Regions from separate parts of the Actinoplanes sp. CA-252034 genome, predicted to be linked through region 2. Evidence: riboswitches for the same ligand, from Rfam matches in the RefSeq annotation. Region 2 holds a riboswitch; each other region holds the start of a gene.
The links. Region 2 has a riboswitch for cyclic di-AMP ahead of ACQPZW_RS08160 (C40 family peptidase). Riboswitches for the same ligand answer to the same signal wherever they lie in the genome.

Region 1 (7,693 bases), 2.9 Mb from region 2:
CGTGTCGGCGGCCCACGGCCGGGCGAACCGCACCGGCCCGGTGATGCCGATCAGGCCGAGCGCGGCGTGTGCGACCCAGGCCCGGACACCGGGCGTGCCGATCAGATGGTCGGCCCGGACGGCGATCTCGAACAGGCCGAGAAGAAAGCCGGCGCCGGCGAATCCGGTGAGCGCGGTCACCGCGCGCCATCGGCTGCGCGGCCCGGGAAGAGCTTTGAATTCCTGGCGTACGGCCACCAGCACCGCCAACAGCATCGCCGACGCCTACGAGGTCGACGACCACCGCGTCAGCGTGCCCCTGGCCTCCGGCGACACCGCCTGGATGTCCGTGGTGCGCCGGCCCGCCCGGCACTGAGCGGACCCTGGCCGGCTCGTGTCACGGCCCGGCGGGTAGCGGCGGGGCCGGTGGACGATCCTGCCTCTGCCAGGTCACCGTGCCGGCCCACCGACGGCAGGACGTCTCCCGCGGGCGAGCACCAGAGCAGCCTGGGACACCAGCACCCCGGCGACCGCCACCACGAACGCGAGGCCGACACCGGCCGGAACGAGCAACACCGAGATCAGGAAACAGAACACCGCGAACCCGGCCAGCCCGTGCAGCACCCCCGCCATCGTCCGGATCACCGCCGGCGCGCCCTGCTGGGCGTGCACGAATCCGGCCACCACACTCGTCGCGATCGGGAAGGGTGCCAGGATGCCCGTCACCACCGGCCCCGCCGTGGCCGCGATTCCCGTCACGAACAGCACGAGCGCAGCCGTCGCCACCGCGCGCCCCGGTAGATCCCACCACGGTGACCGCACCGTACCGGCGCTGGACGGGCCCTCATCGATGACCGCGACCAGCCGCCGTCCGGCCCAGATCGTCGCCATCACCAGCAGCAGTGCCCAACCCGCCGCCAGACTCTGGCCGGCGAGCACGATGTCGGCGAGCCCGGTCGCCAGCCAGGCCACTGCCAATGCGCCCGGCCACCGCCATCGGCGGCCGGCGTAGGCGAAGACGACCGCGAAGACCGCCAGCGACACCAGGCCCAGCAGTGAAGCCGCGGCCGCCCGGGCGCCGAACGCCACACCGTGCTCCACCGAGATGATCAGCAGGATCGGACCGGCCACGATCGGGAACGCCACCAGCACACCCGTCACCCGATCGCCCCACCGGCGGCCCGCCAGCGACGACCCCACCACCAGCAGCGGAGCGAGAACGAGCTTCAACAGCAGCGTCACCGCCACACTCTAGTCAGCCGCTCCCGTCCCGGCCGCGGTGGCGTTCTCCCGCTCGGTGCCGCCGTGATCACCGCGGCGCCCGCACCCCACGAAGACGGGTGCGGACGCCGCGGCCATGTGCAACGGGGTGCCGGTGGCTCAGACCAGACGCCGGACGACGTAGCTCTTGCTCCAGATCTTCTGCTTGGAGACGGTCTTCCCGGTCCGCGGCGCCGACCACATCTTGCCGCCGCCGGCGTAGATGCCGGCGTGCGTGCCGCGCGTGCCCTTGCGGATGATGATCAGGTCACCCACGCGGGCCTTCGACTTCGCCACCGCCTTGCCGTACCGCTGCTGCAGATTGGCCTTGTGCGGCAGCTTCTTGCCGGCTGCCTTCTTGTAGACGTACATCGTGAAACCGGAGCAGTCGAACCGCTTGGGCCCGGCGGCGCCGAACTTGTACTTCTTGCCCTTGTGCCGGGCCGCCTCGCTCACGACCCGGTTGCCGGCAAGCTTCGACTTGGCGGCTGCCGAGGTGGTGGTGACGGTGGACAGGCTCACCGCCAGGGTGGTCTGCGGCAACGTCTGGACGGCGGCGACGGTCGCCACCTGCGGGGCGGCGGAGACCGACTGTGGAGTGCCGAGCCCGCCGGTGAGCAGACCGAGACCCACGGACAGGGCGAGAGTGCCGGTTCCCACGGTACGGGTGGGCCGGCTCAGGGTACTTACGCGCACGGTGAAGGAATCCCTCCGGCACGCCTGCGAGGTTAGCTGTCGGGTTCGGGCGCGAAGGATTGCCCGGCCGCACGCTGGCGGCTTCACCCCGAGGCCCTCACGTCCCGGACCGCCGCGAACGGCGTGCCGGTCGAGGACCGATGAATGGTTCCCCCGTCCCTGCCCCCGATCGCCTCATGACTCGTCATGCGGGCTCGTGCCGTCGGACCGGGGCAGGGCTCGGCGTGGTCCAGGTCGACACGACCGGCGGGCAGGTGCCCGCCGCCTCTCCTTGATAGCCCGGCCCGCGGCGGTACCGGCCCGCCTCCTCGATCACGCACCGTGACGTACGCCCGGGATCGTGTCCGTTTTGGACGCCCGTTGCGAGGTTTGTCGAAACGCCCCGCTCATGTGTGATCACACGGTGGTGGTGTGGATCTGTGAAGGGGAACACGGCGAAATGTGGCCGGTCGCTCTGCGTAGTCTCGACAGTGGTCGCCCGATCCGCCGCGCCGGAATGGCCGACCAGTCGGGCGGCACCGCCCCGTAGGGCAACCGACCCGCAACCTGCGGATGTCTCACCCCGCCGTCCCGCCGAACGATGAGGCAGACCCGATCGACCGCACCGGCCGGCGATGGAGCCGCGCCGACGCCGGACGGCAACCGTGAGGAGACACGTTGATGACCCGTCCCCGCAGCGGGCACGCAGCCGGGCCGGTCGCCGCGCTGGTGGCGCTGACCCTCGCCGGCGGCGTGAGTGCCGGCGCCACGCCCGCGGCCGCGGCCGTGAGCGGTCACACCGTCTCGGCGGCCGCCGCCGACATCCGGGCGGGACTCACAGCCGATGCCGCCACCACCGCCTTCCAGGACCGGCTGGACAGCGCCCTGCAACGCATGCTGGACACCGTGCTCGGCCCCGGCCGGTCGACGGTCGCCACCAACGTCGAGCTCGACCTCGACCAGGTCACGACATCCAGCACCACCTACACCCGTGATGCGTCCGCCGGTGCCCTGTCCGAGCGGGTCAGCGAGCGCTCCTACACCGGCGACAGCGGCGCCGCCCGGTATCGGAGCAGCAGCGCGTCGCGTGTCAACGCACTCGACGAGCTGCACGAGACCCGCCGCGAGGCACCCGGCGACATCGTCAGACTGAGCGTCGCCGTCCTCATCGACGATGCCGCCGCGGCGAACGTCGACCTGGCTCAGGTCCGGGAGCTGATCGGCGTCGCCGCCGGTATCGACGTCAGTCGCGGCGACCAGCTGACGGTCACCGCCATGCCGTTGCGATCCGGTACGGCCACCCCCGCCGACAGTGCCGTTGCGCAGTCCGGTGCCGCGTCGCACGCCGGGCCACGAACGGCGCTCGTCGTCGCCGCTCTGATCCTGCTGATCGGGGGCATGCTGGTGGCCGTCCGGCGGCGGCGCGCCCGGGCAGCGGCGGCCTCGGCGGCAGCGGACCGGCACGGGTTGCTACGAGCCGAGCTGTACCACCACCGCCCACCGGTTCCGGCCGCCACCGTGCCGATCGCCGCGGCACCCGACCGCGGCCGGGAACAGCAACGCGCGATCATGCCGGTTGATCCGGCCCGGGCCGCGCAGCATCTGCGAGGCTGGATCGGCCCGGCCTCGTAGCACTACCGGGTGCGGTCGCCGTCTCCGCCGTGGCCGGTCGGTGGTTCGGGTCGGGGCGGCGGGTGTGCCGTGATCCGTCGTAGAGCCCGGCTCGGCGTCTCGTGTCGACGGGACCGTCTCTCACCGGTCTCTCATCGACGGCGGCGCAGATCGGCGTCATCACCGGCGCCGTCGACGAGATGAGAGACCATGCCCCTGACCGGCATACCCCTCATCCTCGTGGCGGGGCTCGGGGTGATCCTCTGTGCGGCCGGCACCGTGCTGGCCTGGCGGCGGGAGTGGCGGCCACGGCAGTTGGTGCGGCCGCTCGGGATCCTGCCCACCGAGGCGCTGCTGATCACGGTCGGTCTGGTGGTCAATCGGTCCGAGCTGTTCTACACGTCGCGGTCCGGGTGGCCGCCCTGACGGCCTCCTCTGACGCCTCGACCCGCAAGCCTGAGCCCCACCACGAGATATAGGGGTTTCGATATCTTGTGGTGGGTGCCGCATCGCTGTTCTCCTACGGCCAGCCAAGAATCGGTCTCGACCCTAGGAAGCCCCCCATGAACCTCAGAACGGTGACGGCAAGACCTGCCGTAGCTGTCCTCGCCGTGGTGACGCTGGCGCTCGGCGCCCTGCCCGCCTCGGCCGGAACGCGATCGCCCGGCACGACCCGGCCGGCGCTCGCCGCCGCAACACTGGCCGCCGCGCCCACCGTGGACGTCGCCAACGTCAACGCCCACCTGCAGCAGCTGCAGACCTTCGCCACCGGCAACGGCGGCAACCGGGCCACCGGCACGGCCGGCCACACCGCGACGACGACCTATCTGCAGCAGAAGCTGCAGGCGGCCGGCTACACCGTCACCGTGCAGACCTGCACCACCTGCGCCGGCTCGGCGAAGAACATCATCGCCGACTGGCCCGGCGGCGACACCGCCAACACCTACATGTTCGGGGCACACTCCGACAGCGTGTCGGCGGGTCCGGGCATCAACGACGACGGCTCGGGTACGGCCACCCTGCTCGAAGCCGCACTCCAGCTGGCCGCGAACAGGCCGACCATGGCCAACCACCTCCGGTTCGGATGGTGGGCCGGTGAGGAGCAGGGGCTGATCGGCTCCAAGTTCTACGTCAACTCGCTGACCACGGCCCAGAAGAGCGCGATCAAGGCGTACGGCACGTTCGACATGATCGCCTCCACCAACGGCGGTTACTTCGTGACCGGCACCGACGCCGTCGCCGTGAAGCTGCGCGAGTACTTCACCTCGATCAACGTGCCCACCGAGACGTCGACCGAGTGCTGCAGCGACGACGGCTCGTTCCGCAACGCCGGCATCCCGTCGTCGATCAACTCCACCGGAGCGAGCTACACCAAGACCAGCGCCCAGGTGACCAAGTGGGGCGGCACCGCCGGGCAGGCCTACGATCCCTGCTACCACAGGGCGTGCGACTCGTACCCGTCGAACGTCAACACGACCTCGCTGGGCCGCTGGGCCAACGCCGAGTTGTACGCCGCGTGGAACCTCACCACCGGCACGCCGACGGGCAACGACTTCTCCCTGTCGCTCAGCCCGGGCACCGGCGCGGTGACTCCGGGCTCGTCGGCCACGGCCACCGTGAGCACCGCCACCACCTCCGGCAGCGCGCAGACCGTCACCCTGACCAGCTCGGGTGCACCCGCCGGGGTCTCGGTGACCTTCAGCCCGGCGTCGGTCACGTCCGGTGGGACCTCGACCATGACTCTGGCGAGCACCACGGCCACCACGCCCGGCGCCTACACGATCACGGTCACCGGAACGGGCACGGCGACACGCAGCGCGTCGTACACGTTGACTGTCGACTCGACCGGCGGATGCGCCGGCGCCGGTCAGAAGCTCGGCAACGCCGGTTTCGAGAGCGGCACGACACCGTGGACGGCCACGACCGGTGTCATCGGAGCGAACACCGGTGACGCGGCGCCGAGGACCGGCACCCGGGACGCGAAGCTCGGTGGCTACGGCTCGACCCGTACCGACACGCTGACCCAGTCGGTGACCCTTCCCGCCGGGTGCGGCTCCTACCGGCTGACCTTCTACCTGAAGATCGTCACCTCGGAGACGACCTCCACCACCCAGTACGACAAGCTGACCGTGAAAGTCGGCACCACCACGTTGCAGACGTTCTCCAACCTCAACGCCGGCGCGTACACCCTGCGCTCCTATGATCTGGCCGCCTTCGCCGGGCAGACCGTCACCGTCGGCTTCACCGGGACCGAGGACTCGTCGCTGAAGACGTCCTTCGTCATCGACGACACCGCCCTGACCGTCGCCTGACCCCGGATCCCTCATCCGGCGCGCCGGGTCCGCCGCCCGGCGAACCCGGCGCGCCGGGCGGCGACCCAGACGAAGAGCATCGCGGTGATCGCCCCGACCGCGAGGCGGGCGGTCCGCCCGGGCCCGATGTGCTGCAGGCGGCGATCGCGGTCTGCCACACCGCCGAAGACCGATGGGGTACGCATCAGCGCGCTCCACCAGGCCCTGGAGCGCCTGCTCCCGACCCCGCCGGCCGGTCCGGCCCCCGCACGGCTGGCCGAGATCTTCGCCCCGAGCTGGCCGGACGTGTCGCCGCGCACCGCCTGCGAGCGGGGTGCCCGCCGTCCGCGCCGGGTGCAGTCGTATCGGGCAGGCGCCACGTCTAGGGCGTTCCCGGTCGGGTGCAACCCCGCGAGGTGTCTCCCATACCTACCTTGAGCTGCGTCGATGCCGTTCGCCGACGATTTCGCCGAAACCTCGGGAAAGGGGTTGGGAGCCCTCTCTACGGGGATTCGTGTGGCGATTCGATCGTCGGCAGGAGGCATGGTGAGTGATTCGGTGGGCACGGCGCACGTGTCCGGCCCTTCGCGGTCGAACGGCACGTCCGCGGCCGGGCGGGGCAGGGACGCCGGGCGAGGCAGGGACGCCGTCACCCACGCGGCGGCGGAGGTCAAGGACACCGCCAGGGAACAGGCGCAGCGCGTCGGCGCCGAGGCGCAGGCACAGATACGCACGATCGTGGCCGAGGTGCGCGACAAGCTCGGCGAGCAGGCCCGTACCCAGAGCGAGACGCTGGTCGGCTCGCTCCGGCAGGCCGCCGACAACCTCGACGAGATGCGGGGCGACCGGCAGGACTCACCGGCCGCGACCGTGGTCGCCCGGGTCGCCGACGGTGGCCGCCAACTCGCCGACTATCTGGACCGGCACGGTCCCGACGGTGTCCTGCAGGAGGTCCAGGACTTCGCCCGGCGCCGCCCCGGAGCGTTCCTGGCGACCGCCCTGGCGGCCGGCTTCGTCGTCGGCCGGCTGGGCAAGAGCGTCGCCCAGGCCGAACCCGCGGCCCGGGTCGGCTCGCCCGAGCCCGCGCCCGTCGCCGAGGCCGGTACCGCGGCCCCCGCGGGATCGGGCGTTGCCGCCGCGCCGCGTCGCGGCACCACCGAGGCCTCGACGGCCCCGGATCGGGCCGAGGCCCCGCCGCCCCGGGATCGCGCCGAGGCCTCGCCGGTCCGGGATCGCGCCGACGACTCGCCGGTCCGGGATCGCGCCGACGACTCGCCGGCCCAGGACACCACGGCGGATCCGCAGGCCCTGCTCGACCAGTTCACCCGCCTGCAGCGGAGCCGGATCACGCGGCCGTGACGACCCGTACCGCGACGTCGACCGACGGTATCAAGAGGTTGATACTGTTGCGAGGTGAGAGTCGTCGTCTGTGGAGCCGGCATCGGCGGGCTGTCGCTCGCGCACGCCCTCTCCCGCCACGTGGAAGTCGTCGTGGTCGAGCGGGACGTGACCGCAGCCGACACCGGCGGGTACAGGATCAGCATCGACGACGAGGCATGCCGGGCCCTCGGGAGACTGCTCCCCGGAGCGCTCCTCGACGAGGTACGTTCGTTGTCCGACACCGGCAGCGCGTTCGAGCAGTTCACGATCGCCGACTCCCGATTGCGGCCGATCGTCGTGGCTCCCGAGCCGGCCGGCCAGGACCGGATCCTGGCACAACGCCAGTTGCTGCGGGTCCTCCTCGCCCGTGACATCACCGCCACGATCAGGTTCGGCTCGACCGTTCGAGCGGTGTCGCAGGATCAGTACGGCGCAGCCGTCACCCTGACCGACGGCTCGGTGATCGAGGGTGACCTGGTCGTCGCGGCGGACGGCGC
Region 2 (7,693 bases):
GAACTCTTCCTCGCTCGCCGAGAGGTACTCATCCCAGGACTGCTTGTCCCAGATCTCGACCCGGGTGCTCGCACCGATCACCACGAGATCGCGACCAAGACTGGCATACTCCCGCAAATGGGCAGGAATCGTCACCCTGCCCTGCTTGTCGGGAACCTCGTCATGGGCACTCGCGAAGAAGACCCGGCTGTACGCCCGGGCCGCCTTGTTGGTGACCGGTGCCTCGCGCAGCTGACCGGCGATGCGCTGGAACTCCGGCATCGGGAACACGTACAGACAGCGCTCCTGCCCTTTCGTGATCACGACACCTCCCGCCAACCCGTCACGGAACTTCGCCGGGAGGATCAGCCGGCCCTTCTCGTCCAGGCGGGGGGTGTGCGTGCCGAGGAACATCGGCCCCCACCCCTTTGCCGTGGCGGCCGCTCCATCGCGGAGGGAGCGGATCGCCTGTCAACTCGGGCCGGCAGGTCCGGCGTCGCTCCTCCGCCCTGCCACTGCGCCCCACTCTACTCCACTTCCCTCCACCTGCAACCCAAAAGCAAACCCTCACGAGCCGTTCTCACGGACGTAATCCCAGTTCACAGGCGGTGGGGTGGAGTGGAGGGCGTGACCATGATCAACAAGGTCTGGTTTCCGACATGGAGCCTGCGAGGGCCGAAACCGCCCGCCGATATGCCGGCAGAAGCCCGATTCCGGTCCCCCGTGGAGGGAAGTGGGGCACCCCGGGGGAGGAAAGTGGGCGCTCACAGTGGAATCCACATCGCCCGAACACAAGAGACGCCCGTGGGACGTGACCCGACTCAGGTCACGCCCCACGGGCGTCGCTGCTATTCCTTACTTACTACTGCCGCTGTGCAAACCGGTCAGACGACACTTCTTACTGCCGCCGTGCAACCGGTCAGGCGACCAGGCGGCGCACCACGTAGTTCTTGTTCCAGATCTTGTGCTTGCCGACCCGGGCACCGGTGTGGGGTGAGTCGTAGACGTAGCCGTTGCCGGCGTAGATGCCCGCGTGGTAGCCGTACGACCCGTTGCGGAAGATGATCAGGTCACCGACCTGCTTCTTGCCCTTCGCGACGGACTTGCCGTACTTCTGCTGCGTGTTCGCCTTGTGAGGCAGGCTCTTACCGGCCGCCTTCTTGTAGACGTACTTGGTGAAGCCCGAGCAGTCGAAGCGCTTGGGGCCGGACGCCCCGTACTTGTACAGCGCGCCCTTGTGCTTCTTGGCCTCCGCCAGCACCTTGGCACCGCTGGCCTTGACCGTCACCTTGACCTTGCTGGTGACCTTCTGGTTGTAGCCGGTCCCGGTGAAGACGGTCCGGACCCAGACGGTGCTGGTCGGCTTGGCGGTGAGCGAGACCACGCCGTTCTTGACGGTCTCCGTGTCCCAGGTGCGCCACGCGCCGTTGCTGTAGCCCTGGAGCCGCACGGTGCCCTTGGCGACCTGCTTGGTGTTGGGGTCGATCACCTTGGCGGTGACCTTGAGGGTGGAGCCCCACTTGAGGCTGCGGGTGCTCGCCGCCGACCACATCGAGGGTGTGACCTTCGGTGCCACCGCAGCGGCGGCGACCGGGGTGACGGCGGGGGTCGTGGCGGCCGCCGCGGGTGACGCGGCGATCAACTGCCCGGCACAGAGGCAGAGACCCAGGGACAGTGCGACGGTTCCGGTGCCGATGGACGCGCGGCGGCGCCGGCTCGAACTGTGTTCGTGCACGGTGAAGAGATCCCTCCGGCACGCCTGCGAGGTTAGCTGTCGGGTTCGGGCGGGAAGGTTGCCCGGCCGCGGGTGGGCGGCTTCACCCCAAGGTCCTCCCGGCGAGCCACGGAGAGCCTCCGCGGCGCCGGACGGACCGGTATTGGGTCCCCCGTCCCTGCCCCGAATGCCTTGTCTGTGTGGCTCAACTGCGGTGTCGCACCGGTCCGGCCCGGGGCAGGGCTCGGCGTGAACCGATCCGGTGCGGCCGGCGAGCGGAATGCGTCCGGCGAATCTTTGGTACCCGAGTCCGGCCATGATCGTCAGCGGGAGGAATGTCACGCTCCGTGATTGGCACATCTGTCGGTGTCCAGTTTGTTACCTCCACGAGACAATTGCTCCCACCGAAGGTAATGGGGCAGATACGCTGCGTTGAAGGTTACGGGTGAAACAGAACACACAAATAGTCCCGTCACTAACGGGCCACACGTCCGAAAAGCCCGGACCGGGGAAAACACCGGCCACATCGTGATCTTGACGGTCTGGCAACGCGTCGTAACGTTCGAGTCCGGTACCCTCGCTGGCGTGACGGACGGAATGCCTCTCATCGCCAAGGTCGCGACCTCCGTGTCGAAGACCGCGGCGGCGCTCTCCAGGGCCGCGGGCCGCGGCGACGGTTCGGTGATCGGCGGCTGGATCGGCCTCAAGATCGATCCTGACCTGCTGACCCACCTCGCGGTCGGCCGTGCCGTCGCGCTGGTCTCCGGGACCAACGGCAAGACCACGACGACCCGCCTGACCGCGGCCGCGGTCGGTGTCCTCGGCCGGGTCGCCACCAACTCGTTCGGCGCCAACATGCCGACCGGCCACACCTCGGCGCTGGCCAAGGAGGGGCACACCCCGTTCGCGGTCCTCGAGGTCGACGAGCACTACCTGGCGCAGGTCATCGACCAGACCAAGCCCAAGGTCGTGGCGCTGCTCAACCTCTCCCGCGACCAGCTCGACCGGGCGAAGGAGGTGGCGATGATGGCGCAGTTGTGGAAGACGGCCCTCGCCGGCCACCCCGAGATCCGGGTGGTCGCCAACTCCGACGACCCGATGGTGGTGTGGGCCGCGTCCGGCAGCCAGCAGATCACCTGGTTCAGCGCCGGCCAGCGATGGCTCGACGACTCGTTCGTCTGCCCGGAGAGCGGCCACCCGATCGAGCGCCAGCAGGGTGACTGGTGGTGCACCGGCTGCCCGCTGCGCCGCCCACGCCCGCAGTGGGTCGTCGAGGACGAGGGCGTGATCGACCCGCGAGGTGACTGGCACCTGGTCAAGCTGCAACTGCCCGGCAAGGTCAACATCGGCAACGCGGCGACCGCCCTGGCCGTGGCCGCCGAGTTCGGGGTCCGGCCGATCGAGGCGCTCCCCCGGCTCTCCCGGGTCGCGTCGATCGCCGGCCGCTACGCCCAGGTCGACCGGGACGGCCGCAACATCCGGCTGCTCCTCGCGAAGAACCCGGCGAGCTGGCTGGAGGCCTTCGACATGGCCGACCAGGCACCGACGCTGCTCTCGATCAACGCGCGCGACCCCGACGGGCTCGACACGTCGTGGCTCTACGACGTCGACTTCTCCCCGCTGCGCGACCGGCCCGTGCTGATCACCGGCGACCGGGCGTACGACCTGGCCGTGCGCCTCCAGGTGAACCAGGTGCAGTTCCGGCACGTACAGACATTCGACGAGGCGCTGCGGTCGGTGCCGCCCGGCCGCCTCGAAGTGATCGCCAACTACACGGCGTTCCAGGACATCCGAGCGGAGTTGGACCGTGTCAACTGAAGCCCTTCGGATCGTGTGGATCTACCCCGATCTGCTCTCGACCTATGGCGACCGCGGCAACATGCTGATCCTCGCCCGGCGCGCCGCCGAGCGCGGCATCCCGGCCGAGACCTACGAGGTCCGCTCCGACCAGCGGATGCCGCACACCGCCGACATCTACCTGATCGGCGGCGGCGAGGACGGCCCGCAGGCTCTGGCCGCCCAGCGCCTCATCGCCGACCAGGGCCTGCACCAGGCCGTCGCCCAGGGCGCCGCGATCCTCTCCATCTGCGCCGGTTACCAGCTGCTCGGTCACTCGTTCTACGCCAAGGGGGCCAAGTGCGCCGGGCTGGGACTGCTGGACATCACCTCCGACCGGGGCGAGACCCGGGCGGTCGGCGAGCTCCGCGGTGACATCGACCCACGGCTCGGCCTGCCGCCGCTCACCGGCTTCGAGAACCACGGTGGGCGTACGCATCTGGGCGCCCACGCCGCGCCACTCGCCCGGGTGACCGGCGGCATCGGCAACGACGGCCAGACCGAGGGCGCCTGGGCCGGCAAGATCCTCGGCACGTATTCGCACGGCCCGGCGCTCGCCCGCAACCCGGCGATAGCCGATCTGCTACTGCGTTGGGCGACCGGCGCGGATAGGCTTGCCCCTCTCGACGACACTTGGGCCGACCGGCTCCGGTCCGAACGACTCGCCGCGGCGGCTCCCGCCTGACCTGATCGGCTGCACGCCGCACCACTCGCGGTGGCAGCCGGCGTGACCCGATCCCGAGACCTTGTCCATAACCGACGACAGTTGGGGCGGTAGGCCTGCATGACCGACAACCTGATCGCCCCGCGGGGCACCGACACCGCGGACCCTCAGGCAGTTGAGCAAGCCGGCAACACCCCCGGGTGGAAGCGTCGTACCACCCGGATCGCCCTACTCGCCGTCGGTGTGGGCGCCCTCGCCGCAGTCTCGGCGCTCCTCCCGCTCCGGGAGATCGCCGAGACACTGTCCGCGATGGGCCCGAGCGCTGTCGTGGCGGTCGCGGTCCTCGGCGGCATGCTGCTGTCGGTGCTGGTCCCGCGTACCCTCATCACGATGACCTGCGGCGCCCTCCTGGGCGCCGTCACCGGAGGCGCCGCCGCCCTGGCCGCCGCGGTGATCGCCGCCGTCGCCACGTACTACGCGGGCCGATGGGCCGGCCGGGGCGCCCTCCAGGCCCGAGCCGGCAGCCGCCTGGCCCGCCTCGACGGCTGGCTCAACCGCCGCGGCCTGGCCGCCGTCCTGCTGGTCCGCTTCCTGCCCCTGGCCCCGTTCGGCCTGGTCGGCTACGCCTACGGCGCCACCAGCGTGTGCCGCAAGCGCTACCTGCTCGGCACCACGATCGCGGCCATCCCCTCCACGGTCACCTACGCCATCATCGGCGCCGCGGTCGCCGCCCCCGGCGAGATGAACCTGCTCACCCTCGCTCCCGCCGTGTTCAGCTTCATCCTCTCCACCGCGATCATCCTCCGCTGGCGGCACACCGCCCGCCGCGAGGCCATCCCCGCCTGACCCCTATCGGCGATCACCGCCGCCTCCGCACCCCCACGCGATGCCGGCCCTTCGAGAGCCGGGCAGCGACCCATCGGGGTCGCCTCCCCCGGTGGCGCACCCTCTCTGGCGGCCGGCCACTCAGCACAGGCGCTCCCCACGGTGCCGCCTTCCCCCTGCCAGCCGCCACCTCGAAGGCGTTTCACGCCCACTTCGCCCCTCCGCACGCCCGACCGGCAACCCACCGCAGGCGTTCCCCACCCGACTCCAGCCTCCCCACGCCCGACCCGCCGGTCCACCGCAGGCGGTGATCACCACCAACCCCGCCCTTCTTGTACGACCATCGGCCCACAACCACGGCTATCCGTTCTCGAGGGTCCGCGCGACGCAGGCCCGGATCAGGACCGCAGCGCCGCCGCCGGGCTGGTTGCCCACTCACCGGACCTTCGCTGGTGGCGGCCGCACCCGATCAGTCCTCCAGGTGAACGCACGGCCCATCGCGGGGACGATCGGCTCACCCGGTATCGCGACCGGGCTCAGCTACCGCCCATAGGAGGGCCGCAAGGGCGGCCGGGGAGGTGAACGGGCGCTCTGAGCGCCCCGACTAAGAGCGAGCGCCGATCAAGCCGGCAACCCGACTGATCCGATCCTGCACTCGTCACCACGAGCCCGTGATGTTCCGCGATGGCGTGAGTGGCACGAGCATCAACAAGGTCGAGGGTGACGGATCCACCGGTGAACGAGCCGTCACCACCTGGGAACGCGAACGCGGCCCGGATGCCCGGGCGCAGAACGGACGCGTTAGGGGACGAACACGGGTACAGGGAAGGGCGCGGGACAACGCGGGCGCGGGACGCAAGGCGGGCCTGAGCCGCACGGTCGAACTCGGCGCGAGGGGGAAGGCGGACGCGGAACGCACCACGGCACTCGACGCGCGCGGCACGGGCACCGGGCACGGGCGCCACCCGAAGGCGCCGGGGCCGTCCGGAGACACGGGCGCTGCCCGCGGGATTGGGTGTAGGGCGGGTCAGAGGGTGGCGAGGTCGGTGAAGTAGGCGGGGTAGGTCTTGGAGACGCAACCGGGGTCTGTGATCTCGATGCCGGGGGTTCGGAGGCCGATCAGGGAGAGGCTCATCGCCATGCGGTGGTCCTCGTAGGTGGCGAAACGCGTCGGCTTCGGGGTGCCGGGGTGGATGGTGAAGCCGTCGGTGTCCTCGACGGCGTCGATGCCGGCGCGGCGGAGCTCTGTCACGACGGCGCCGATGCGGTCGGTCTCCTTGCCGCGGATGAAGCCGATGCCGCGGACCCGGGTCGGGGAGTCGGCGAAGACGGCCACGGCCGCGAGAGTCTGCGCGGTGTCCGAGATATCGGCCATGTCGACGTCGACGCCGTGTAGGCGGCCGGAGGCACGGACGGTCAGCGAATCCGTGGTACGGCTCACCGAAGCGCCCATCCGTTCGAGGACGTCGGCGAACCGTACATCTCCTTGAAGGCTCTCCGCGCCCAGACCGGAGACGGTGACCTGACCGCCTGTGATGGCCGCCGCACCGAGGAAGTAGGAGGCCGCACTGGCGTCGGGCTCGATCGCGTAGCGGGCGGGCCGGTAGCCGCCGGCCGGAACGGTCAGCCCGTCGACGGTGACGCCGAACGCCGCCATCACCGCCTTGGTCATCTCCACGTAGGGCACCGAGACCAGCGGCGACGTCAGCGAGACGGCCAGCCCGCCGGCCATCAGCGGCCCGGCCATCAGCAGCCCGGAGAGGAACTGGCTGGAGATGTGGCCGCTCACCTCGACGGCTCCGCCGTGGGCGGGCCCGGTGACGGCGGCCGGCAGGAACCCGGGGTTGCCCAGCTCCTCGACGCCGGCGCCGATCTGCCGCAACGCGTCGAGGACCGGCCCGAATGGCCGGGCCCGGAGCTGCTCGGCGCCGTCGACGACGGTTCGTCCGTGCAGGAGGGCCGCAGCGGGCAGGATGAACCGCGAGGTGGTGCCGGACTGGCGGGCGTCGATCGTGCCGGCGCCGCCCGCGACGGCCGGGTCGATGCCCGTGACCGTGACCGTGCAGGCCTGCTCGTCGGCCTCGACACCGGCGCCGAGCGCGGCCACGGCGCCCATCATGGCGCGGGTGTCGTCGGCGAAGAGGACCCCGGTGAGCGTGGACGTGCCGGGTGCGAGCGCGGCGCAGAGCAGCGCCCGGTTGGTGATGCTCTTGGAGCCGGGCGGCCGGACGGTCGCGTCGACGGGTGCGGTCAGCGGTTCGACGAGCAGCACGTCAGGCATGCGCCCATCCAAACAGGCCGACGGCCCGCCCCCGGAACCGGTGACGGGCCGTACCAAGCAGTGGTCAGACGACGACGCTGACCAGGCGGCCCTTCACCACGATGACCTTCTTGGGCTCCTTGCCGGCCAGCGCCTCGGCGACGGCGGCCAGCGCGGCTGCGCGTACCTCGTCCTCGGGCGTCTCCGGGGAGACCTCGACCCGGCCGCGGACCTTGCCGTTGACCTGCACCGGGTAGGTGATCGCTTCGGCGACCAGCTGGGCCGGGTCGGCGACCGGGAAGGCCGTGTACGCCAGCGAGCCCTCGTGGCCCAGCTTGCCCCACAGCTCCTCGGCCAGGTGCGGCGCGAACGGCGAGATCATCAGCACCAGCGGCTCGATCGCCTCCCGCGACAC
Region 3 (7,693 bases), 1.3 Mb from region 2:
GAGCAACGAGAGGTCGCCGGAGAAACTCCCGGTGTCGGGAAGTGGAACTTTTCGTTCCGCGACATCGGAGATTATCTCCATTACCATTTCGAGCTTGTTGCTCCATCGACGGTAGATGGCCGTCTTGCCGACACCGGCACGACGGGCAACCGCCTCGATGGACAGCCGGCCGTAACCGACCTCTGCCAGCTCTTTCATGACCGCGTTGCGAATCGCCACGGTGATGTCGCCTCGGAGCACCGCCGCTCCGGCAGGTGCGCGCTTTATCGTCGCCACCCGGTCACTATAGCGCTACGACGTAACGGTTGCGTTCCGCCGTTTGGTCAGCTACCGTCACAGCCGCGTCGATACGAACCCGTTCCATCGACGCGGTGGAGGGCCTGTCATGCTGCATGCTGTGTCCTCGCACCAGGCATCGGATCCCGCCGCGCCCCAAGGGCCGACCAGATCGGAGCACCACCCCATGACAGAGACGGCGGTCGCCTCGGCCGACGCCGGCCTCTCCCTCAAGGAGCTGGCCCGGCGCAACGGCTTGAGCGCTTCCGGGCGGCTTCCCAGCCTCTCGGAGTACTCGCGGACCCTCTGGGCGTACCGGCACTTCATCCGCGCACACGCCAGCGCGAAGATCACGTCCTCGCTGGGCAACACCAAGCTCGGCGCGGTCTGGCAGGTGCTCACACCGATCATCAACGCCGCGGTCTACTACGTGATCTTCGGTCTGGTCCTGGGCGGTCACCAGGAGATGCCGAACTTCATCGCGTACCTCTGCATCGGTGTGTTCGTCTTCCAGTTCACCCAGTCGGTGGTCCAGACCGGCGCCAACGCGATCACCGGCAACCTCGGCCTGATCCGCGCGCTGCACTTCCCGCGCGCCAGCCTGCCGCTGTCCGCCGCGCTGGTCGAGATCCGCAACTTCATCGTGGCGCTCTTCGTCCTGATGGGGATCGTGTTGATCACCGGCGAGCCGATCACCTTCCAGTGGCTGCTCCTGGCGCCCCTGCTGCTCCTGCAGTCGATCTTCAACCTCGGGCTGGGCCTGTTCATGGCCCGCTTCGGCTCCAAGGTCCGCGACGTCAGGCAGCTGATCCCGTTCGTCATGCGCTTCTGGCTGTACGGCTCGGCCGTGCTCTACCCGGTCACCAAGTTCGGGGAAGTGCTGAGCGGCTGGCAGCTCCAGGTCGTGGAGGCCAACCCGCTGCTCGTCTTCATCGAGCTGGCGCGGCACGCGCTGCTCGAGGAGGCGGTGCTCGCCAACACCCCCACCGTCCTGTGGATCGAGGCGACCATCTGGAGCCTGGTCGTCGGCATCCTCGGTTACCTGTACTTCTGGCGTGGAGAGAAGGGCTACGGCCGTGGCTGACAACGAGCGCATCCCCACCGTCATCGCCGACGAGGCCCACATCGTCTACAAGATCCACCAGGCCGGTTCGGTCAGCTCCAGCCCGCTCGCCAGCTTCAAGCGCCTCACCACCCGCTCCAAGAACGCGAACGTCCGTGAGGTGCACGCGGTCAAGGGTGTGAGCTTCATCGCCTACAAGGGCGAGGCGATCGGCCTGATCGGCACCAACGGCTCGGGCAAGTCGACCCTGCTGCGCGCGGTGGCCGGGCTGCTGCCCGTCTCCAGCGGCGCCATCTACGCCTCCGGGCAGCCGTCGCTGCTCGGTGTCAACGCGGCCCTGATGAACGAGCTGCCCGGCGACCGCAACGTCGAGCTGGGCTGCCTCGCGATGGGCATGTCGCCGGCCGAGGTGCAGGCGAAACGGGACGAGATCATCGAGTTCTCCGGCATCAACGACAAGGGCGACTTCTCGACCCTGCCGATGCGGACGTACTCCTCGGGCATGTCGGCCCGGCTCCGGTTCTCCATCGCCGCCGCGAAGAAGCACGACGTGCTGCTCATCGACGAGGCACTGGCCACCGGTGACGCGAAATTCCGCAAGCGCAGCGAGGCACGGGTCCGGGAGCTGCGCCAGGAGGCCGGCACGGTGTTCCTGGTCAGCCACAGCGAGCAGTCGATCCGGGACACCTGCGAGCGCTGCATCTGGCTGGAGGCCGGCGAGATCCGGGCGGACGGCTCGACCTCCGAGGTGATGAAGGAGTACGAGGCCTTCTCCCGCAGGTAGGCCCCGTACCCCTCGTGTGCCGCGCTAGTTGACCGACAGATGCACGTGGTTGGTGTGGTCGCTGGACGGGTCGCCACCCGCCCCGCTGTACGACTTCCAGCCACTGCTCGGTAGCCAGATCCGGCGGTACCAGATCACGTAGAGCACGTTCAGATCGTCGGCGTTGTTGATGAAGTAGTTCGCCAGGTTGTCGCCGTACGTCTTGTCGCCCCCGGTGGCGTCGCCGCCGAAGGTGCCCTTCTCGGCGGAGAAGTCACAGGCCCGGCCCTTGGGGTGCTCGCCGCTGTTCTGCGTGCGCCAGCACTTGGTGAACCGGGTGAACCCGTCGGCGCGGGCCTCCTTGTAGGCGTGCAGCAGCGTCGAGGTGACGCAGCCGCCCGTCCCGGTCGGGTCGGTCTGGTTGCAACCGCTGCCGCTCGGGCCCGGCGCCGCGTCGGCGCTGTCGCCGCCGTCGGACGACGATCCGGCGTCGTTGCCCTGGTTCGCGGCTTTCAGAGCGGCCTCGGCCTGCTGCTTCTGCTTCGCCATGACGGTGACCTGCTTCTGCTGGTCCTTGATGGCGATGTCGAGGGCGTCCTTGGCCTTCTGCTGAGTATCCCGGGTGGTCTTCAGGTCCTGGATCGCCCGGTTCTGGTCGGCGGCCACGATCGCCAGCGTCTCGGCCCGGCCCAGGAAGCCCTCGGCCGAGTCGGAGGTGAGCAGCGCCGCCATCGGCCCGCCACGGCCCGCGGTGTACGCCTGGGTGGCGAGCAGGTCGAGCCGGTCCTGCTGGGGTCCCAGGTCGGCGTCCATCCGCTTGAGGTCGGCGGTCAGCTTGGCCTGCTGCTCCTTGGACGTCTTGAGCTTGGCCTTGGCCTCCACGAACCCCTTGGAGGCCTTCTCGAGTTTGTCGATCAGTGACGCGGAGCCACCCTCGCCGTCGTCACCGGAGTCGCCGGGAGCGGCGAGCAGCCGGGGGCCGCGGTGGCCGGCGTCGGGGCGACGGCCAGTCCGCACGCGGCGATGAGCAGCGCCAGCAACGCCGCTATTCGCCGCGCAGTGTTCTGCTGCACAGGCATTTCCTTCCGTCGGCCGCCGACCGGGTTAGCTGACGGGTTCGGGACGAAGGAGATCCCTACCGCTGGGTGGCGGATTCACCCCAGGGATGCGACCTATTCACGACCGACCTGGAGCTTCGCTTTCGGCAGGTCCACGACGATGCTCTCCACCATCGCGAATAGGTTGCACAGTGGTTCCCCGGCTCGCCATTGACGGCGATTAGGCGGCGGCTCCCGTGCGGGAACCGCACCGACCATACCCACTCGATCGACAGATCGACAGTTATCGCACGCCCCGCAATTGCGTCGACACAGGCCGTGACTGCAATTACGGAAGGTCGTTGCGAGGTGACACTTTTGACCGTTCCCAGGGTCTGATCCACGGCGATATCTCGGGTAAACTGGCCGCCGGTCCTGCCAGGACGGCACCGCCCCCGAGTTGCCGGCAGGCCACCGCCCAATCGTCGAAAGGCGAGCCGGGGAACCAGGTCACTGGGGTGTATCCGCAGTTTGCGGTAGGGATTGCTTCCGTCCCGAACCCGTCAGCTAACTCGGTCGGCGGTGACACGGAAGGAATGTTGATGACCGCAAGTCCCCGCCGGTGGCTGATACTTGCCCTGGCGCCGCTGGTGGCTGTCGTGATGCTCGCGGCACCCTCGTCTCCGGCCTCGGCCGAGCCCGGCGGCCCCTCGTCCACTGCTCAAGAGCAGGAGCAGGACGGAAACGACAAGAACGCGATTCTCTCGGATGTGATCGAGAACACCAACCGTCGTTACGTGTCCGCCAAGGCGGCGGTCGAGAAGTCGATGAAGGCCCAGGCTCAGCTCGCCAACCAGATCAAGCAGGCCGAGGGCCGGCGGGACGTGCTGATCCCCGAGGTCGACAAGATCGCCAAAGAGCAGTACATGACGGGCAACCTGAGCTCGATCGGCTACCTGCTGAACGCGAACTCCTCGGGCGACTTCCTGGAGAAGGCCGTCTCCCTCGAGGAGATCAACCGGCTGCACGACGCCAAGCTGCGCGAACTCAACGAGGCGCTCCGGACCATCACCGAGAGCAAGGCCCGGCTCGACGCCGAGGTGAAGCAGCAGCAGCAGGACGCCGCCGCGATGAAGAAGCAGAAGGACGCCGCGACCGACGCGCTGGCCCTGGTCGGCGGCAAGGGTGTCACCAACGGTTTGGTGGTCGCCGACTCGCCCGAGGCCGCTCCGGCGCCCCGCAACTCCAGCGGTGGCTTCTCGGCCGAGGGCTGCACCGAGAAGGACCCGACCACGAACGGCTGCGTCACCAAGCGCACGCTGCACATGTACAAGGAAACCAAGAAGGCCGGCTTCAGCAACTTCGTCGGATGCCACCGCGACGGTGGGCCGTTCGAGCACCCCAAGGGCCGCGCCTGCGACTGGTCGCTGCAGAAGTCGGGGTTCTCGACGTTCGACACCGACAAGGAGTTCAGGTACGGCAACAACCTGATGGCGTTCCTGGTGCGTAACGCCGACGCGCTGGGCATCTACTACGTCATCTGGAACAAGAAGATCTGGTTCCCGGCGAACGGCTGGAGCAACTACCACGGGGTCAGTGACCACACCGACCACGTGCACGTATCGATGCTCTGAGCCCCGGCGCAACGAAACGGCCCCCGTCCTCGCGGACGGGGGCCGTTCTCCGTAGGTCAGTGCAGCGAGCGCCGCACCGGTGCCCGGCCGTGCGGCTGGGCCGGCGCCGGACCGGCCGGAACCGCCGCCGGGATCGGCATCGTCACCGGACGGACCTGGGTGACCTCCAACTCCTTGCCGTGGTGCAGCAGCGTGAGCCGGGCCTGGCCGCCGCCGTTGCGCAGCGAGTAGGTGACGTCGTCCGAGGTCACGCTCACCCGCAGTCGCAGACCACGCCAGAGCAGCGAGAACTCCAGGTGGTTGATCCGGCTGGGCAGGCGCGGGGCGAACGACAGCTGACCGTTGAAGTCCCGCATACCACCGAGCCCGGCGACCAGCGACATCCACGTGCCCGCCAGAGATGCCACGTGCACCCCGTCCCGGGCGTTCTGGTGCAGGTCGTGCAGGTCCATCAGGGCGGCCTCGCCCAGGTAGTCGTGCGCGAGCTCCAGGTGCCCGGTCTCGGCCGCCATCACGGCCTGGACACAGGCGGAGAGCGACGAGTCCCGTACGGTCCGGGCGTCGTAGTAGGCGAAGTTGCGTGCCTTCTCCTCCGGCGTGAACGCGTCGCCCCGGATGTACATCGCCATGACCAGGTCGGCCTGCTTGATCACCTGCTTGCGGTACAGGTCGAAGTACGGGTAGTTGAGCAGTAGCGGGTACCCCTCCGGCGGGGTGTTCTCGAAGTCCCACTCCTGGAGCCGGGTGAAGCCCTCGCACTGCTGATGGACACCGAGCTCCTTGTCGTACGGGATGTGCACGGCCGCCGCCGCGTCCCGCCAGGAGGCCGTCTCCTCGTCGTCGACCCCGAACCGCCGGGCCAGGTCCGGGTGGCGCTTGCAGGCCTCGACCGCGGTCATCAGGTTCTGCTGGGCCATCAGGTTGGTGTAGATGTTGTCGTTGACCACGGCGGTGTACTCGTCGGGCCCGGTCACGCCGTCGATGTGGAACCGGCCGTGCCGGTCGTGGTGGCCCAGCGACCGCCACAGCCGTGCCGTCTCCACCAGCAGCTCCAGGCCGACCTCACGCTCGAAGTCGTAGTCGCCGGTGGCCTGCACGTAACGGCGGACGGCGTCGGCGATGTCGGCGGCGATGTGGAAGCCCGCGGTGCCGGCCGGCCAGTACCCGGAGCACTCCTGCCCGCGGATGGTCCGCCACGGGAACGCGGCGCCCTGCAGGCCGAGCGTCTGTGCCCGCTCCCGGGCCAGGTCCAGGGTCGAGTGCCGCCAGCGCAGCACGTCGGCCGCCGCGGAGGGCTGGGTGTAGGTCAGAGCGGGCAGTACGAACGTTTCAGCGTCCCAGAAGGTGTGGCCGTCGTACCCCGGCCCGGTGAGGCCCTTGGAACCGATCGGGCGCTGCTCGGCCCGCGCGCCGGCCTGCAGCGTGTGGAACAGCCCGAAACGGACCGCCTGCTGCACCTCCGAGTCGCCCTCGACCTTGACGTCCGAATGGTCCCAGAACGCGTCGAGGTAGTCCTTCTGCTGCTGGACCAGGCCCTCCCAGCCGTCCAGGCGGGCGCTGGCGAGGGCCGCACCGACCTGGTCACGCAGACCGGGCAGCGAGCGCATGCTGGACCAGCCGTACGCCGCCAGCTTGACCACCCGCAGCTTCTGCCCCGGCTCCAGCCGGCAGGCGACCGTGGTGCGCAGCCAGTCCGGGTGGCCCTCGGTGGTGATGGCGTGCCGGCCCGGCGTCTCCACCAGGTGCTCCATGGCCGCGGCCATCCGCAGGTCACTGGCCTTGGTGCGGTGCACGAGGATGCCGCCGGTGGGCTGCTCCAGCATCTCCTCGGCCTGTAGCGGGCGGTCCAGCACCGCCGCGACCCGCGGGTCCTTGCTCATCGGCGGCAACTGCTCATTGGCCACCAGCTCGGACTGGAGGATCAGCCGGGTGGACGCGTCCAGCGGCTCCACCTCGTAGAGGAAGGCCACCACGGCGCGCTGGGTGAACGACACCAGCCGCACGGTCCGCACCCGGATGCCCTGGCCGGCCGGCGACACCCACTCGACGACCCGTTCCAGCGTGCCGGCCCGCAGGTCGAGGCAGCGCTCGTGGGAGCGCAGCTCGCCATAGCGCACGTCGAACGGCTCGTCGTCGACGAGCAGGCGCATCAGCTTGGCGTTCGTGACGTTGACCATGGTCTGGCCGGACTCGGGGAAGCCGTATCCCGCCTCGGCGTGCGGCAGCGGCCGCAACTCGTAGAACGAGTTCAGGTAGCTGCCCGGCAGGCCGTGCGGCTCGCCCTCGTCCAGGTTTCCGCGTATCCCGATGTGGCCGTTGGAGAGCGCGAACACCGACTCGGACTGGGCCAGCAGGTCCAGATCGAGCCGGGTCTCCCGGATGTGCCAAGGGTCGACGGGGTAAGCCCGTTCACGGATCACGGTCGTGCCTCTCGTAACCGATTTCAGAGGAGGTCTTTTAGATCTTTCACCACGACGTCGGCGCCATGTTCCCGCAGCGCCTCAGCCTGGTCCACCCGGTCCACACCGATCACGATGCCGAAACCGCCGGCCCGTCCGGCAGCCACGCCCGCCTGCGCGTCCTCGTAGACCGCACAGTTCGCCGGGTCGACGCCGAGCAGCTCGGCGCCTTTGAGGAAGGTGTCCGGCGCGGGCTTGCCGGGCAGACCCAGCTCACGCGCGACGACCCCGTCCACGCGGGCCTCCAGGAGGTCGGCGATCCCGGCCGCCTCCAGGACGTCCTTGCAGTTGGCGCTCGCCGACACGACCGCGCGGCGTAGACCGGCGGCCTTGGCGGCCTTCAGATACTCCACCGATCCGGGGTAGACCTGAACGGCGCCTTCTTTGATCTTCTGTAGCACGAGCAGGTTCTTGCGATTGCCGACGCCGTTGACGGTCTCCCGATCGGGGGCGTCGTCGGG
Region 4 (7,693 bases), 5.0 Mb from region 2:
GAGAGCGTCATGGCAACCGTCGCCGGGCCGCTGCCCGTGGCCCCGAACCAGATCGAGCTGGCGATCGGCGGCATGACCTGCGCCTCCTGTGCCGCGCGGATCGAGAAGAAACTCAACCGCATGGACGGCGTGGTCGCGACCGTCAACTACGCCACCGAGAAGGCCAGCGTCGCCTACCCCGACGGTATCAGCGCCGAGGATCTGATCGCCACCGTCGAGAAGACCGGCTACACCGCGAAGCTTCCGCCGCCACCGCAACAGCCCGGTGACGACCCGGCCGAACACGCACAGCCGGTCGACGAACTGCGCGCGTTGCGGACCCGGCTGTTCACGGCGATCGCGTTCAGCGTGCCGGTGGTACTGCTGGCGATGGTGCCGGCCTGGCAGTTCACCTACTGGCAGTGGCTGTCGCTGACCCTGGCCGCGCCGGTCGTCGTCTGGGGCGGGTGGCCGTTCCACAAGGCGGCCTGGACCAACCTGCGCCACGGCGCCGCCACCATGGACACGCTCATCTCCATGGGCACGATCGCGGCGTTCGGCTGGTCGCTGTGGGCGCTGTTCTTCGGCACCGCCGGAGTCCCCGGCATGACGCACCCGTTCAGCCTCGACATCGGCACCACCGACGGCGCGGGCGCCATCTACCTGGAAGCCGCCGCCGGCGTCACCACCTTCATCCTCGCCGGCCGCTACTTCGAGGCCCGCTCCAAGCGCCGTGCCGGCGCCGCCATGCGAGCCCTGCTGGAACTCGGCGCCAAGGACGTCGCGGTGCTACGCGACGGCATCGAACGGCGCATTCCGGTCACCGACCTGGCGGTGGGGGACCGGTTCGTGGTGCGGCCGGGCGAGAAGATCGCCACCGACGGTGTCATCGAGGACGGCACCTCGGCCGTGGACGCGAGCATGCTGACCGGCGAGTCCGTACCGGTCGAGGTCGGCCCCGGCGATCCGGTGGTCGGCGCGACCGTCAACGCCGGCGGCCGGCTGGTCGTGCGTGCTACCCGGATCGGTGCCGACACGCAGCTCGCGCAGATGGCGAAACTGGTCGAGCAGGCCCAGACCGGCAAGGCCGCCGTCCAGCGGCTCGCCGACCGGATCTCCGGCGTGTTCGTGCCGATCGTGATCGGCCTCGCCGTCGCCACGCTCGGCTGGTGGGTGGGCACCGGCTCCGGCTGGACAGCCGCGTTCACCGCCGCCGTCGCCGTACTGATCATCGCCTGCCCCTGCGCGCTCGGCCTGGCCACCCCAACGGCACTGCTGGTCGGCACCGGGCGCGGCGCGCAGCTCGGCATCCTGATCAAAGGCCCCGAAGTCCTCGAGTCGACCCGGACCGTGGACACCGTCGTGCTGGACAAGACCGGCACCGTCACCACCGGCCGGATGAGCCTGGTCGACGTCGTTCCCGCCGACGGCGTCGACCGCGAGCGGCTGCTGCGCCTGGCCGGGGCGGTCGAGGCCGCCTCCGAGCACCCGATCGCCCAGGCAATCGCCGCCGCAGCAGCTGACAGCGCGCCGCTGCCGCAGGTGACCGGATTCGCCAACACCGAAGGCCTCGGTGTCACCGGCACCGTCGACGGCCACACCGTGCACGTCGGCCGCCCGGTACTGCTGCGCCAGGCCGGTCTGATGGTGCCCGCCGACGTCGAGCAGGCCGTCGATGCCGCTCACGCGGCGGGGCAGACCGCCGTGGTCGCGGGCTGGGACGGTCAGGCCCGTGGTGTGCTGGCCGTCGCCGACACCGTCAAGGCGACCAGCCGGGCCGCTGTCGCCCAGCTGCGGGCGCTGGGTCTGTCGCCGGTGCTGCTCACCGGCGACAACGAGACCGTCGCCCGGGCCGTGGCCGGACAGGTCGGCATCGACGAGGTGATCGCCGAAGTCCTGCCGGCCGGCAAGGTCGACGTCGTCAAGCGGCTGCAGGAACAGGGCAAGGTCGTGGCGATGGTCGGTGACGGCGTCAACGACGCCGCCGCCCTGGCCCAGGCCGACCTCGGGCTGGCCATGGGCACCGGCACCGACGCCGCGATCGAGGCCTCCGACCTGACCCTGGTCCGCGGCGACCTGATGGCCGCCGCCGACGCGATCCGCCTGTCCCGGCGCACCCTGCGCATCATCAAGAGCAACCTGTTCTGGGCCTTCGCCTACAACGTCGCCGCCCTGCCCCTGGCCGCGGCCGGGCTGCTCAACCCGATGATCGCCGGCGCGGCGATGGCGTTCAGCTCGGTGTTCGTCGTCGCCAACAGCCTGCGGCTGCGCCGCTTCACCAGCATCACGAAGGACAGTGCCGCCTGCACCTCCGCCAAGGACGGGTGCAGGCGGCACTGTGTTATGCCCGGAGGAGTGCGCGGTCGGTTGGGGAGCCGACTCAGACCAGGCGCCGGACCACGTAGTTTTTGCTCCAGATTTTCTGCTTGGTGACCGTCTTGCCGGTTCGCGGCGCGGCCCACATCTTGCCGCCACCGGCGTAGATGCCGGCGTGCGTGCCCTTCGTCCCCGTACGGATGACGATCAGGTCACCCGCGCGGGCCTTGGACTTCGCGACGGCCTTACCGTACCGCTGCTGCAGGTGGGCCTTGTGCGGCAGCTTCTTGCCCGCGGCCTTCTTGTAGACGTACATCGTGTAGCCGGAGCAGTCGAACCGCTTGGGGCCGGACGCGCCGAACTTGTACTTCTTGCCCTTGTGCTTCGCCGCTTCGGTCATGACCCGGTTCGCGGCCGCCTTGGACTTGGCGGCCTGGGACGCCGCCGCCTTGACGGTGATGCCGGTCTGGCTGAACGCCACGCTGGTCTGCGAGGACACCTGTGTGGTGGCGACCGTCGCGGCGGAGGCGGACTGTGGTGTGCCGAGCCCGCCGGTCAGAAGACCGAGACCCACGGACAGGGCGAGAGCGCCGACTTCCAGGGTACGGGCGGGCCGGCTCAGGGTGCTTACGCGCACGGTGAAGGAATCCCTCCGGCACGCCTGCGAGGTTAGCTGTCGGATTCGGGCGCGAAGGTTGCCCGGCCGCACGCTGGCGGCTTCACCCCAAGGTCCTCATGTCCCGGTCGCCGCGGTGCGGCGTGCCGGTCGAAGACCGCTCGTGGTTCCCCCGTCCCTGCCCCCGAATGCCTCATGACTCGTCATGCGGGTTGTGCCGCCGGACCGGGGCAGGGCTCGGCGTGGTCCAGGTCGGCACGACCGGCGAGCCTGTGCTCGCCGCCCCTCCTTGATAGCCCAGTCGGCGCCGATCCCAGCTCCCGGAGGTAATCACACTCAGTGACTGGCGTGCCGAGACGTGTCCGATTGGAAGACCGATGCGAGGTTTGTCGACACGGGCTGCTCATGCATGGTGAACCGAGAGTGGTTTTGATCTGTGAAAGGGAACACTCGATCTCGTACGTGGTAGCTGGGGGTGGCACCGGCAGTGTTCCCCGGTTCGTCGCGTCCGACGCGACTGCCGGTCGGTTCATTGTGGCCGACCGTCCGACGCTCGTCGCCCGAACCGATGGCCATCCCTGAAGCAGGGGTCACGGTGTGAATGCCCGATGGTGTCCGTTGCGGCGACGACCGCACCCAAGACGGTCGGTGCGCCGATGCAACCGAGCCGCAACCACCGGACCTTTCAACCAGCCGTGCCGTCGAGCGATGAGGCAGACCCCATCAACCGCATCGCCCGACCACGAAGTCTCACCCATCACGGCGGTCGATCGGCGTTCAAAAACTGTGAGAGGCAGGCTGTGAGAAATCGCTCCGTCCCGTCTGCCCTGGGCACGGGCACGTCGCCCCGCGGCGGGCGTGCCGGGAGGCTGATCGTCGCGCTCGTGGCGCTGACCCTGGCCGGAGGCGCGAGTTTCGGCGCCGCGCCCGCATACGCGGCCACCATGGCGCAGCGACAGGCGACCGCGGGTGGCTACACCGTTTCGCCGGCCACCGGCGGCTTCACCCGGGCGGTGCTCGCCGCTGATGCCACCACCGCGGCCTTCCAGGACCGCTTGGGCGGCGCTTTGCAGCACATGCTGGACACTGTGCTCGGCCCCGGCCGCTCAACGGTCACCACCAACGTCGAACTCGACCTCGACCAGGTCGCGACCTCCCGCACCACCTACCAGCAGGATCCGTCCGCCGGTGCCCTGTCCGAACGGATCAGCGAGCGCTCCTACATCGGCGACAACGGCGGCACCCGGTACGACAGCAGCAGCGCGTCGCGCGTCAACGCCCTCGACGAACTGCACGAGACCCGCCGGGAAGCCCCCGGCGACATCATCAGACTGAGCGTCGCCGTCCTCGTCGATGAAGCCGCCGCGGCGAACCTCGACCTGGCTCAGGTCCGTGAACTCATCGCCGTAGCCGCCGGTGTTGATGCCGGCCGCGGCGACCGGGTGACGGTTGCCGCCATGCCCATGCGCACCGCTACAGCCACTCCCACCGACAACGCCGTCGCGCAGCCCGGCACCGCATCCCCTGCCGCGCTAAGGACGGCACTCATCGCCGCGGTTCTGATCCTGTTGACCTGTGCCGCGCTGCTGGCCCTCCGCAAGCAACGGCGCCGGGCCGCGGCGGCCTCGGCGGCAGCCGACCGGCGAGAGCTGCTCCGTGCCCAACTGCACATCCAGCGCACTCCGGTCCCGGCTGCGGCAATCGCTACTGCACTCGACGAGGACAGACGACAGCAACGGGCGGTCGAGTCGGTCGACCCGGCGCAGACCGCGCAGCAGCTGCGAGAATGGATCGACCCCGGCCGGTAAGAACAGGCGGCCGGCTCAGGACTTCACGAGGCGGGCGATCGCCGCGCTCGCCTCCTTGATCTTTGCGTCCACGTCGCCCTCCGCCGCGGCGTGGACCACGCAGTGCTTCAGATGATCCTCGAGCAGGCCGACGGCTACCGCGTGCAGGGCGCTCTTGGCGGCTGAGATCTGGGTCAGGATGTCGATGCAGTAGGTGTCCTCGTCGACCATCCGCTGCAATCCGCGGATCTGCCCCTCGACCCGCTTCAGCCGGGCCATCAGCGCCTGTTTCTCTGCCGAATACCCGTGCGGACCGGCCGGTTTTGCCTCACTCATGCCGTGCAAGATACCCGGCACCGGTATCAGCCGGTGCGGCTGCGGACGCGTCCCGGCAGTCGCCGTGCCCGCTGCAGTGGCCTGCGGTCACCGAGCCCGCGATGTCGTAACCTGGCCCGGTGACCCGATCCCACCAGCCGGCAGCCCCGTGGCTGCTGCGCTGGCTGCTGGTCGTGATCACCCTGGCCGGTGTCGGGCTCGTGCAAAGCGCACACTGCGCCGACGGACCGACCGGCGCACACCATGCGGGGCATTCGGCTACCGCAGGGCATCACCACGGCGTTTCGGATCACGGCGTTGCGGCAAGTGGGCAGCACGTTACGGCAGCCCGGACGGCAGACACCACAGCCGGGCACTGCGAGGTCAGCGCCCCCGTCGCCGAACCCGCCGTGCGAGCCGGCGCCGTCGCGCTTCCGGCGATGACCGCCTGCGCCGACACCAGCGCACCCCACACGGCGGTGCCACCGATCGCATCCCGGGCACCCGCCGTCACCCTGACCCAACTCGGTGTAAGCCGCATATAGGACACCGCGCACGCATACGCATCCCGGCATCGCCGGATGTGCGCTCGTGCCTGCCCGGGGCCCGGCAAAGCCGGCCGTCACGCCCCGCCCGGCGGTGGTGTCCACCTGTTCCCTGCGCGGAAAGCCGAACCTTCGTGAACCTTCACGCCCTCCCCGCTGCCCTGCTCACCCATCAGCGCCAGCGCCAGTCCCAGTCGCATCGCTCGACCGGCGGCCGCCACCTGCCGGACGCGGGGGCGCTGCCGTGACCGAGACCCTGCCGCCGCTGCGCACCACCCACCCGTTCGATGCTGCCGGGGGACGGTGGTGCTTCGACCTGTGGGACGGGACCGGCCGGCCAGTCGTCTTCATCCCCGCGGTGTTGTTCGACCGGACGTGCTGGTGGCCGACCGCAGCCGACCTGCGCCCGTACGCCACCGTCGTCGCCGTCGACCTGCCCGGACATGGCGGTTCGCCTGGCCGGGACCGTTACGAACCCGACGACCTCGTCGACGATCTGGCCATGCTCGTCGACAGCCTGCAACTGCGGCGCGCACCGGTGATCGTCGGGCACGGCCCGTCAGCGACGCTGGCGGCCCTGTTCGCGGCACGCTACGCCACCCACGCCGTGGTAGCCGTCGACCCGATCCCCGCCACAGGCCTGTGCGCCGACGTCGACACCTATCTGCGCGGCCTGCAGCTCACCGAGATCCCCGAGCAATACCGCGGCCTGCTGCAAACCTCGCATGACCCGCGCCTGCTGGCCGCCTACGCGACCGGCCTGCGGCACCGCCGCCCGGCGACCGCCACGATCGGCGTCACCCCTACCCGGCTCGCCGTGCACAGCCGGCCACCGTCCGAGCCCGAGACGGATCCGCAAGCCGCCGACACGTGGCGACAGGAGGTCTACGACGTCCCGGGCAGATTCGCGTCCCTCGCCGCCGCCCGCAGGTTCATCACCGACCTGCGGACACTGCTGTGAAGCGGCACTGGGTGGCGTACCGAACTGGTCGCCTTCGTACAACGCCGCTGACAAGCGGAAATGAGGACGTCCCTTGGCGGGAGAGCGGACGGCGTGCCCTCCCGCCAAAGCTGCACTGACGCCTTCCCTTCGGTCAGTGCACCAGCTGATAGCCGGCTGCGGCGACGGCCGCAGCCACGCTGTCATCGTCGAGCGCCGCGGCGCTGGTCACCGTGACCGCGCCGGTGGCGACGTCGACGCTGACGTCACGCACGCCGGGAACATCGGTGAGTTGCTTACTGACCCGGCCGGCGCAGCCGCCGCAGGTCATCCCGGCGACCTGGTACACCGTCCGGGTGTCGTCCGGCGCCGTCGCCGGCTCGGTGGCCGGGGTCGTGGTGGCGCAGGCGCAAGCGGTGTCGCTGCCGCACATCGGCTTCTCCTTGCTGTCGTGTGACTGGTACTGAGCTGGGGGAGCAGGTCACGCCCGCACCAGGCGGGCGATGGCGTCGGAGGCTTCCTTCAGCTTCGCGTCGGCGTCCGGTCCGCCGTCGCGGGCCGCGCCGACGACGCAGTGCGCGAGGTGATCGTCGAGCAGCCCGAGTGCCACGGTCTGCAGAGCCTTGGTCGCGGCGGACACCTGCGTGAGGATGTCGATGCAGTACGTCTCGTCGTCGACCATGCGCTGCAGGCCACGGACCTGACCCTCGATCCGGCGCAGCCGCTTCAGATAGTCGTCCTTGTCCGTGATGTAGCCGTGAGCCATGACCCGGCTCCCTCCAGCAGTTGCTACCGTACCCCCCTAGGGTATCTCGGTAAAGCGGCACGTCCAACGCTGTGACGCGGAAGTCAATCGACGCACACCCTTGACCGCATATACCCCCCGGGGTAACAATGACGCCGGAAAGCAGATACCCCCTGGGGGTACCAAGGAGGTTCGGTCATGTCCCGCAGTCCGCACCGGTGGTGGGCGCTCGCGCTCATCGCCCTCGCCCAGTTCATGGTCATCATGGACACCTCGATCATCGGCGTCGCCCTGCCGAAGATGCAGAACGACCTCGGCTTCACCCCGAGCAATCTGTCCTGGGTCTTCAACGCCTACGTCGTCGCCTTCGGCGGCCTGCTGCTGCTCGGCGGACGCCTGTCCGACCTGTACGGCGCCCGTCGCATCTTCGCCACCGGCTGGGCGATCCTG

Region 1: it holds a riboswitch for cyclic di-AMP, as region 2 does, so the genes downstream of both, ACQPZW_RS21030 (C40 family peptidase) here and ACQPZW_RS08160 (C40 family peptidase) in region 2, are expected to answer to the same signal.
Region 3: it holds a riboswitch for cyclic di-AMP, as region 2 does, so the genes downstream of both, ACQPZW_RS02035 (coiled-coil domain-containing protein) here and ACQPZW_RS08160 (C40 family peptidase) in region 2, are expected to answer to the same signal.
Region 4: it holds a riboswitch for cyclic di-AMP, as region 2 does, so the genes downstream of both, ACQPZW_RS31345 (C40 family peptidase) here and ACQPZW_RS08160 (C40 family peptidase) in region 2, are expected to answer to the same signal.

The regions. Positions count from the first base shown of each region.
Region 1 covers NZ_CP191846.1:4,630,458-4,638,150, forward strand. Annotated here, with positions in the region: gene ACQPZW_RS21015 (phosphatidylglycerol lysyltransferase domain-containing protein) at 1-180, opposite strand, end outside; gene ACQPZW_RS21020 (hypothetical protein) at 215-355, shown strand; gene ACQPZW_RS21025 (hypothetical protein) at 430-1,221, opposite strand; gene ACQPZW_RS21030 (C40 family peptidase) at 1,360-1,935, opposite strand; cyclic di-AMP (ydaO/yuaA leader) riboswitch at 1,942-2,120, opposite strand; gene ACQPZW_RS21035 (flagellar M-ring protein FliF C-terminal domain-containing protein) at 2,596-3,546, shown strand; gene ACQPZW_RS21040 (hypothetical protein) at 3,736-3,951, shown strand; gene ACQPZW_RS21045 (M28 family peptidase) at 4,089-5,837, shown strand; gene ACQPZW_RS21050 (hypothetical protein) at 5,849-6,022, opposite strand; gene ACQPZW_RS21055 (hypothetical protein) at 6,363-7,175, shown strand; gene ACQPZW_RS21060 (FAD-dependent oxidoreductase) at 7,230-7,693, shown strand, end outside.
Region 2 covers NZ_CP191846.1:1,747,009-1,754,701, reverse strand. Annotated here, with positions in the region: gene mraZ (division/cell wall cluster transcriptional repressor MraZ) at 1-393, opposite strand, end outside; gene ACQPZW_RS08160 (C40 family peptidase) at 899-1,714, opposite strand; cyclic di-AMP (ydaO/yuaA leader) riboswitch at 1,721-1,895, opposite strand; gene ACQPZW_RS08155 (MurT ligase domain-containing protein) at 2,291-3,511, shown strand; gene ACQPZW_RS08150 (type 1 glutamine amidotransferase) at 3,501-4,214, shown strand; gene ACQPZW_RS08145 (TVP38/TMEM64 family protein) at 4,314-5,039, shown strand; gene aroA (3-phosphoshikimate 1-carboxyvinyltransferase) at 6,046-7,299, opposite strand; gene leuS (leucine--tRNA ligase) at 7,364-7,693, opposite strand, start outside.
Region 3 covers NZ_CP191846.1:433,076-440,768, reverse strand. Annotated here, with positions in the region: gene ACQPZW_RS02055 (TetR/AcrR family transcriptional regulator) at 1-276, opposite strand, end outside; gene ACQPZW_RS02050 (ABC transporter permease) at 464-1,360, shown strand; gene ACQPZW_RS02045 (ABC transporter ATP-binding protein) at 1,353-2,123, shown strand; gene ACQPZW_RS02040 (coiled-coil domain-containing protein) at 2,148-3,119, opposite strand; cyclic di-AMP (ydaO/yuaA leader) riboswitch at 3,180-3,397, opposite strand; cyclic di-AMP (ydaO/yuaA leader) riboswitch at 3,605-3,736, shown strand; gene ACQPZW_RS02035 (coiled-coil domain-containing protein) at 3,742-4,773, shown strand; gene ACQPZW_RS02030 (glycoside hydrolase family 65 protein) at 4,830-7,193, opposite strand; gene ACQPZW_RS02025 (beta-phosphoglucomutase family hydrolase) at 7,217-7,693, opposite strand, start outside.
Region 4 covers NZ_CP191846.1:6,773,499-6,781,191, reverse strand. Annotated here, with positions in the region: partial or broken gene ACQPZW_RS31350 (heavy metal translocating P-type ATPase) at 10-2,271, shown strand; gene ACQPZW_RS31345 (C40 family peptidase) at 2,360-2,932, opposite strand; cyclic di-AMP (ydaO/yuaA leader) riboswitch at 2,939-3,065, opposite strand; gene ACQPZW_RS31340 (flagellar M-ring protein FliF C-terminal domain-containing protein) at 3,520-4,719, shown strand; gene ACQPZW_RS31335 (metal-sensitive transcriptional regulator) at 4,735-5,034, opposite strand; gene ACQPZW_RS31330 (alpha/beta fold hydrolase) at 5,803-6,519, shown strand; gene ACQPZW_RS31325 (heavy-metal-associated domain-containing protein) at 6,653-6,931, opposite strand; gene ACQPZW_RS31320 (metal-sensitive transcriptional regulator) at 6,980-7,264, opposite strand; gene ACQPZW_RS31315 (MFS transporter) at 7,442-7,693, shown strand, end outside.